Regions from separate parts of the Streptomyces sp. NPDC058000 genome, predicted to be linked through region 2. Evidence: predicted binding sites of a transcription regulator. Region 2 holds the regulator's gene; each other region holds the start of a gene.
The links. The regulator HrcA, encoded in region 2, represses chaperone genes, less so after heat shock. The targets are predictions, from matches to a motif close to TTNGCACTCNGNNNNNCNGAGTGCNAA.
Positions count from the first base shown of each region.

Region 1 (2,264 bases), on a different contig from region 2:
GAAGACGCCGAAGAAGATCAGCGAGGTGCCCAGGTCACGCTCGAAGACCAGCACCAGCAGGCTGATCACCCAGATCGTGAAGATCGGCCCGAGCTGCCGGCCCGGCGGCAGCTGCATGCCCATCACCCGGCGCCCGGACAGCGCCAGCGCATCGCGGCTGACGGTGAGATAGCCCGCGAAGAACACCACGATCATGATCTTCACGAACTCGCCGGGCTGCAACGACAGCGGCCCGAGCAGGATCCAGCGCTTGGCGCCGAACTGGTCCGCGCCGAAGAACGCCGGCGCCATCAGCAGCACCAGTGCGACGGCCATCGTCAGATAGATGTAGCGCTGGAGCAGCCGGTGGTCGCGCAGCACCATCAGGATGACGATGCAGACCGCCACCCCGATGACCGTCCACACCAGCTGCCCGGTCGCCGCCTGCGCCTGATGGAGCCGGGGTTTCTCCGCGTAGGTGATGTCCAGCCGGTGCAGCAGCACCAACCCCAGGCCGGTGATCATCGTCGCCACCGGCAGGATCAGCGGATCGGCGCGCGGTGCGAACCGGCGGACGACCAGGTGCGGCACCAGCGCGATGAAGAAGACGCTCACCGCGAAGCCGGCCAGCCCGCCGGGGAGCTGCCCCTTCATGGACAGCTCGGTGTAGGCGTAGCCGAAGACGGTGATGAATACGACGAAGCCGAGCAGCCAGGCTTCGGTGCGCCTACGGTTCGGGGCCTGGGCCAGCGCGGCGAACGTCATGGTGCGTTCGGCGTCGCTCTCCGGTCCCCCGGGATCCCGGGGAGCGCTGGTCAGTCCACGCACGGTTCCTCCGCCATCGATGGGTCTGGGCCGCGGGGCGGCCGGGTCGTGGCCCGGATTCAGCGGTCCCAGGGGCTAGACGGGGCGGCCGCGGGCCGGGTTGCAGCCGGGGGGAAAGGTGTGTCCGATTCCACGCCCGGCCACCGGCAGCAGACACGGTACGCGTCTCCGGCGCGCTGGCACTCCGCTTGACCGAGTGCTAACCGCGTCATAGTCTCAGCGTTGGCACTCTCCCTATGGGAGTGCCAACACGGCGACGGGCAGACCCGGCACCCGCGACGACGGATCGACCTGGTCGCCACCTCAGACAGTTAACCCCGTGAGATCTCCGAAGGGGGAGGTCGGATCGTGACGACCGCCAGCTCCAAGGTTGCCATCAAGCCGCTTGAGGACCGCATTGTGGTCCAGCCGCTCGACGCCGAGCAGACCACGGCCTCGGGCCTGGTCATCCCGGACACCGCGAAGGAGAAGCCCCAGGAGGGCGTCGTCCTGGCGATCGGTCCGGGCCGCTTCGAGGACGGCAAGCGCATCGAGCTCGACGTCCAGGTCGGTGACGTCGTGCTCTACAGCAAGTACGGCGGCACCGAGGTGAAGTACAACGGCGAGGAGTACCTCGTCCTCTCGGCTCGCGACGTGCTCGCGATCGTCGAGAAGTAAGTCACCCGGATTTGCCCTGATCTGCGCCCCTGGTTCCCGCGTTCTCACCGACCCGGGGCAGGGGCGCAGTTCGTTTGAGCGAGAGCGGTCACGGCGGCGAGGCCGACGATCGCGACGAGAGGACTTGAAGCACCCATGGCGAAGATCCTGAAGTTCGACGAGGACGCCCGTCGCGCCCTTGAGCGCGGTGTCAACAAGCTGGCCGACACGGTCAAGGTCACCATCGGCCCCAAGGGCCGCAACGTCGTCATCGACAAGAAGTTCGGTGCCCCCACCATCACCAACGACGGTGTCACCATCGCCCGCGAGGTCGAGGTCGAGGACCCGTACGAGAACCTGGGCGCCCAGCTCGTCAAGGAGGTGGCGACCAAGACCAACGACATCGCGGGTGACGGCACCACCACCGCCACCGTGCTGGCCCAGGCCCTGGTCCGCGAGGGTCTGCGCAACGTCGCCGCGGGTGCTTCCCCGGCCGCCCTGAAGAAGGGCATCGACGCCGCCGTCAAGGCCGTCTCCGACGAGCTGCTGGCGACCGCCCGCCCGATCGAAGACAAGTCCGACATCGCCGCCGTGGCCGCGCTGTCCGCCCAGGACCCGCAGGTCGGCGAGCTGATCGCCGAGGCGATGGACAAGGTCGGCAAGGACGGTGTGATCACCGTCGAGGAGTCCAACACCTTCGGTCTGGAGCTGGACTTCACCGAGGGCATGGCCTTCGACAAGGGCTACCTGTCGCCGTACATGGTCACCGACCAGGAGCGTATGGAGGCCGTCCTCGACGACCCGTACATCCTGATCCACCAGGG
Region 1 is NZ_JBHVQS010000023.1:27,913-30,176, reverse strand. Features, by position in the region: gene ACFVT2_RS22365 (FtsW/RodA/SpoVE family cell cycle protein) at 1-744, opposite strand, end outside; gene groES (co-chaperone GroES) at 1,153-1,461, shown strand; gene groL (chaperonin GroEL) at 1,597-2,264, shown strand, end outside.
Region 1: groES (co-chaperone GroES) is a predicted target of HrcA. The motif match lies at 981-1,007, and genes of this name have one in related genera.

Region 2 (2,264 bases):
GGGCCGTGGCGGGGCGGGATCGGGGTTTCCTCGGGGAGGGATCAGGGGGCTCTCAGGGTCGGCCCGGGGGTCGGATTCCGCGGCTGTGGGTAAGTCCTCAGTGCGCCGGCCCTTGCCGCATCCGCGCTACCCGGCCGTACACTGGCTCCGGGTTTGGCACTCGGCCCAGGTGAGTGCCAGGAGTGACGACACGGCGGAACGGCCGACTGGAGGTGGCGGAATGCTCAGCGAACGCAGACTGGAAGTGCTGCGCGCCATCGTCCAGGACTACGTCGGGACGGAGGAGCCGGTCGGCTCCAAGGCACTCACCGAGCGCCACCAGCTGGGGGTCTCCCCGGCCACCGTCCGCAATGACATGGCGGCCCTGGAAGACGAGGGCTTCATCGCCCAGCCGCACACCAGCGCCGGGCGGATCCCGACCGACAAGGGCTACCGCCTCTTCGTCGACAAGCTGGCCGGCGTCAAGCCGCTGTCCGTCCCCGAGCGGCGGGCGATCCAGAATTTCCTGGACGGCGCCGTCGACCTGGACGACGTGGTGGGGCGCACGGTGCGCCTGCTGGCGCAGCTGACCCGGCAGGTGGCGGTGGTGCAGTACCCGTCCCTGACCCGGTCCACGGTCCGCCACGTCGAACTGCTGGCACTGGCCCCGGCCCGGCTGATGCTGGTGCTGATCACCGACACCGGACGCGTCGAGCAGCGACTCATCGACTGCCAGACGCCGTTCGGCGAGACGTCCCTGGCGGACCTGCGCGCCCGGCTCAACAGCCGGATCGTCGGCCGCCGTTTCGCGGACGTCCCGCAGCTGGTGCAGGATCTCCCGGAATCCTTCGAACAGGACGACCGGGCCACCGTCTCGACAGTACTGTCGGTACTGCTGGAGACTTTGGTGGAGGAAACCGAAGAGCGGCTGATGATCGGCGGCACCGCCAATCTGACGCGCTTCGGGCATGATTTCCCCTTGACCATCCGGCCGGTGCTGGAAGCCCTTGAGGAGCATGTGGTGCTGCTCAAGCTGCTCGGGGAGGCCAAGGACTCGAGCATGACCGTACGCATCGGGCATGAGAATGCTCACGAGGGCCTGACGTCCACCTCGGTCGTCACCGTCGGATACGGTTCGGGCGACGAGGCCGTCGCGAAATTGGGCGTGGTCGGACCGACCCGCATGGACTACCCCGGAACGATGGGAGCGGTACGCGCAGTGGCACGTTACGTCGGACAGATCCTCGCGGAGTCGTAAGTGGCCACGGATTACTACTCGGTCCTCGGTGTCGGTCGGGACGCCTCGCAGGACCAGATCAAGAAGGCGTTCCGGCGGCTGGCGCGCGAGCTGCACCCGGACGTGAACCCGGACCCCAAGACCCAAGAGCGGTTCAAGGAGATCAACGCCGCCTACGAGGTCCTGTCGGATCCGCAGAAGAAGCAGGTCTACGACCTCGGCGGCGACCCCCTCTCGCAGACCGGCGGAGCCGGCGGCGCGGGCGGCTTCGGCGCGGGCTTCGGGAACTTCTCCGACATCATGGACGCGTTCTTCGGCACGGCCTCGCAGCGCGGCCCGCGCTCGCGGACCCGCCGCGGCCAGGACGCGATGATCCGCCTCGACATCGAGTTGGGCGAGGCTGCGTTCGGCACGACCAAGGACATACAGGTCGACACCGCCGTCGTCTGCACCACCTGCAGCGGTGAGGGCGCGGCGCCGGGCACCTCCGCGCAGACCTGTGACATGTGCCGCGGCCGCGGTGAGGTCTCGCAGGTCACCCGGTCCTTCCTGGGTCAGGTCATGACCTCCCGGCCGTGCCCCCAGTGCCAGGGCTTCGGCACCGTCGTCCCGACGCCGTGCCCCGAGTGTGCGGGCGACGGGCGGGTCCGCTCCCGCCGCACCCTCACGGTCAAGATCCCGGCCGGTGTCGACAACGGCACCCGGATCCAGCTGGCCGGTGAGGGCGAGGTGGGCCCCGGTGGCGGTCCCGCCGGCGACCTCTACGTCGAGATCCACGAGCTGCCCCACTCGGTGTTCCAGCGGCGCGGGGACGATCTGCACTGCACGGTCACCATCCCGATGACCGCGGCGGCCCTGGGCACCAAGTGTCCGCTGGAGACGCTGGACGGGGTGGAGGAGATCGACGTCCGGCCCGGCACCCAGTCCGGCCAGTCGATCCCGCTGCACGGTCGAGGCGTGACCCACCTGCGCGGCAACGGCCGGGGCGACCTGATCGTCCACGTCGAGGTGCAGACTCCGAGCAAGCTCGAACCCGAGCAGGAGGAAC
Region 2 is NZ_JBHVQS010000049.1:45,836-48,099, forward strand. Features, by position in the region: gene hrcA (heat-inducible transcriptional repressor HrcA) at 221-1,237, shown strand; gene dnaJ (molecular chaperone DnaJ) at 1,238-2,264, shown strand, end outside.

Region 3 (2,264 bases), on a different contig from region 2:
TGCGCGGCGTGCCAGCGCGACTCGGCGCGGGTGGAGAAGCGCGGGCCCTCTATCACCACGAGGGTGCCGCCGTCGACCGGCTCCCAGTCCCGGCCGCGGGCGGCGCTCAGGGCGGCCCGGCGGCCGGTGGGGCAGTACGGGTCGGCGAAGGTGAGGTGGACGACGTTGGGGACGCCCCCGTCCGGGAGCGGTTCGCCGTCGAAGTACGTCTGGACGCGGGTCTTGGTGCGGTCCACGAGCTGATCGGGGACGAGCAGCGTGCCCGGGCCGTATTCGGGGCGCAGTCCGCCGACCGCGCACGGGCCGAGGACCTGGCGCACGCCGAGGGAGCGCAGTGCCCAGAGGTTGGCGCGGTAGTTGATGCGGTGCGGCGGGAGGTGGTGGCCGCGGCCGTGCCGGGGCAGGAACGCGACCGAACGGCCGGCGATCTCACCGAGGAACAAGGAGTCGCTGGGGCGCCCGTAGGGCGTGTCCACAGTGATCTCGGTCACGTCGTCCAGGAAGGAGTAGAACCCCGACCCGCCGATAACGCCAATCTCCGCGTCAGCCATGCGGTCACACTATCGGGGCGTGGCAGCGGCCCGCTGGTGGGCCGGTGGAACGGTGGCGCGAACGACCCGGGGCGACAGGACGAGGCAACAGGACGAGGCGTCAGGGCTGGGCGTCAGGGCGGGCTCGACGCGCGTCCCGCCCCGCCCCTGCCGATGGTGCCGCCCGCCCGGCGTCCCGGAACGTCGCGCACCCCGGGGGGAACGCAGCGAGCCCCGCCGTCCCCTGGTGGGGAGGGCGGGGCCCGGAAGTCCGGTTGCCGGCGTCGTCGCGCGTGCCGGGCTGCTGCCGCAGGTCAGGCGGCCGAGCCGGTGCTCGCCGAGGCCGTCGACTTGCTGCCCGAGGACGACGAGGACGAAGACGACGCGGAGGAAGACGAAGACGGAGAAGGCGACGACGTCGAGGGGGTGGAGCCGCTCGACGAGGAGCCGCTCGACGGCGTGGAGCTGCTGGCGGGGCTGCTGCTGGACGACGAGCCGCGGCTGTCGTTGCGGTAGAAGCCGGAGCCCTTGAAGACGATGCCGACCGCCGAGAACACCTTCTTGAGGCGTCCGTTGCAGCTGGGGCACTCGGTGAGCGCGTCGTCGGTGAACTTCTGCACGGCCTCAAGGCCCTCGCCGCACGCGGTGCACTGGTACTGGTAGGTCGGCACTTGACTTCCTCCTGGCACTCTCACTCATTGAGTGCTAACGACGCTCCATCTTGCAGTATTCCTGCGCGTCAGTCCACCGTGAACGTCCTACGGTGACCGACTCCACGCCGGGTCCCGGCCCCCGCTTCACGCCCGCTCAGGCGGCGCTCAGCTCGCGTTCCCGCTCGTCGGCGGCGGTGTCGGTGGCGGTGCCGGCGGCACCCGCCGCACCGGTGACGACCTTCGACGACCGGGGCACCAGATGGGCCCGCAGGGTCAGCAGGACCACCAGGGCCAGCGCCGTACCGGCCAGCGGCACCAGGAATCCGGAGCTCGGGCCGAAGCGGTCGGCCAGCTGGCCGGCGGAGGTGGCCGCCACCGCCTGGCCGAGGGCGACCGCGCCGGTCAGCCAGGTGAACGCCTCGGTCCGGGCGGTGGCCGGGACCAGCGACTCGACGAGGGTGTAGCCGGTGATCAGCGCGGGGGCGATGCACAGGCCGACGACCAGGCCGAGGGCGCCCAGCAGCGGTATCGCGGTCACCGCCCACAGCGGGGTGGTGGCCAGTGCCAGCAGCCCGTAGGCGACCAGCAGGCGGCGGCTCGGGCCGACCTTCCAGGCGATCGTGCCGCAGGCGATGCCGGCGAGCATGTTGCCGCCCGCGAAGATGCCGTAGAGGACGCCGTTGATGCCGGGCTGGCCGATGTGCTCGGTGAGCGCGGTCAGCGAGACCTGCATGCCGCCGAAGACCGAGCCGATGCCGAGGAACGCCACGATCAGGACGCGCACGCCGGGGAGGGACAGGGCCGAGACGCGCGGGCTGTCGTCGGACTGCCCCCGGTGGACGGGCGGTTGGGTGCGCCGCTGCGAGGCGAACAGCAGACCGCCGGCCAGCGACAGCACGGCCTCGGCGATCAGGCCGGCGGCCGGGTGGACGCCGGTGCACAGCGCGGTCGCCAGCACCGGGCCGACGACGAAGGTGAACTCGTCGGTCACCGACTCGAAGGCGGCGGCGGTGGGCATCAGCGGGCTGCCGCCCAGCTTCGCCGCCCAGCGGGCCCGCACCATCGGGCCGACCTGCGGCGT
Region 3 is NZ_JBHVQS010000035.1:20,046-22,309, reverse strand. Features, by position in the region: gene ACFVT2_RS27925 (S-methyl-5'-thioadenosine phosphorylase) at 1-551, opposite strand, end outside; gene ACFVT2_RS27920 (FmdB family zinc ribbon protein) at 845-1,201, opposite strand; gene ACFVT2_RS27915 (MFS transporter) at 1,338-2,264, opposite strand, start outside.
Region 3: ACFVT2_RS27920 (FmdB family zinc ribbon protein) is a predicted target of HrcA. The motif match lies at 1,213-1,239, and genes of this name have one in related genera.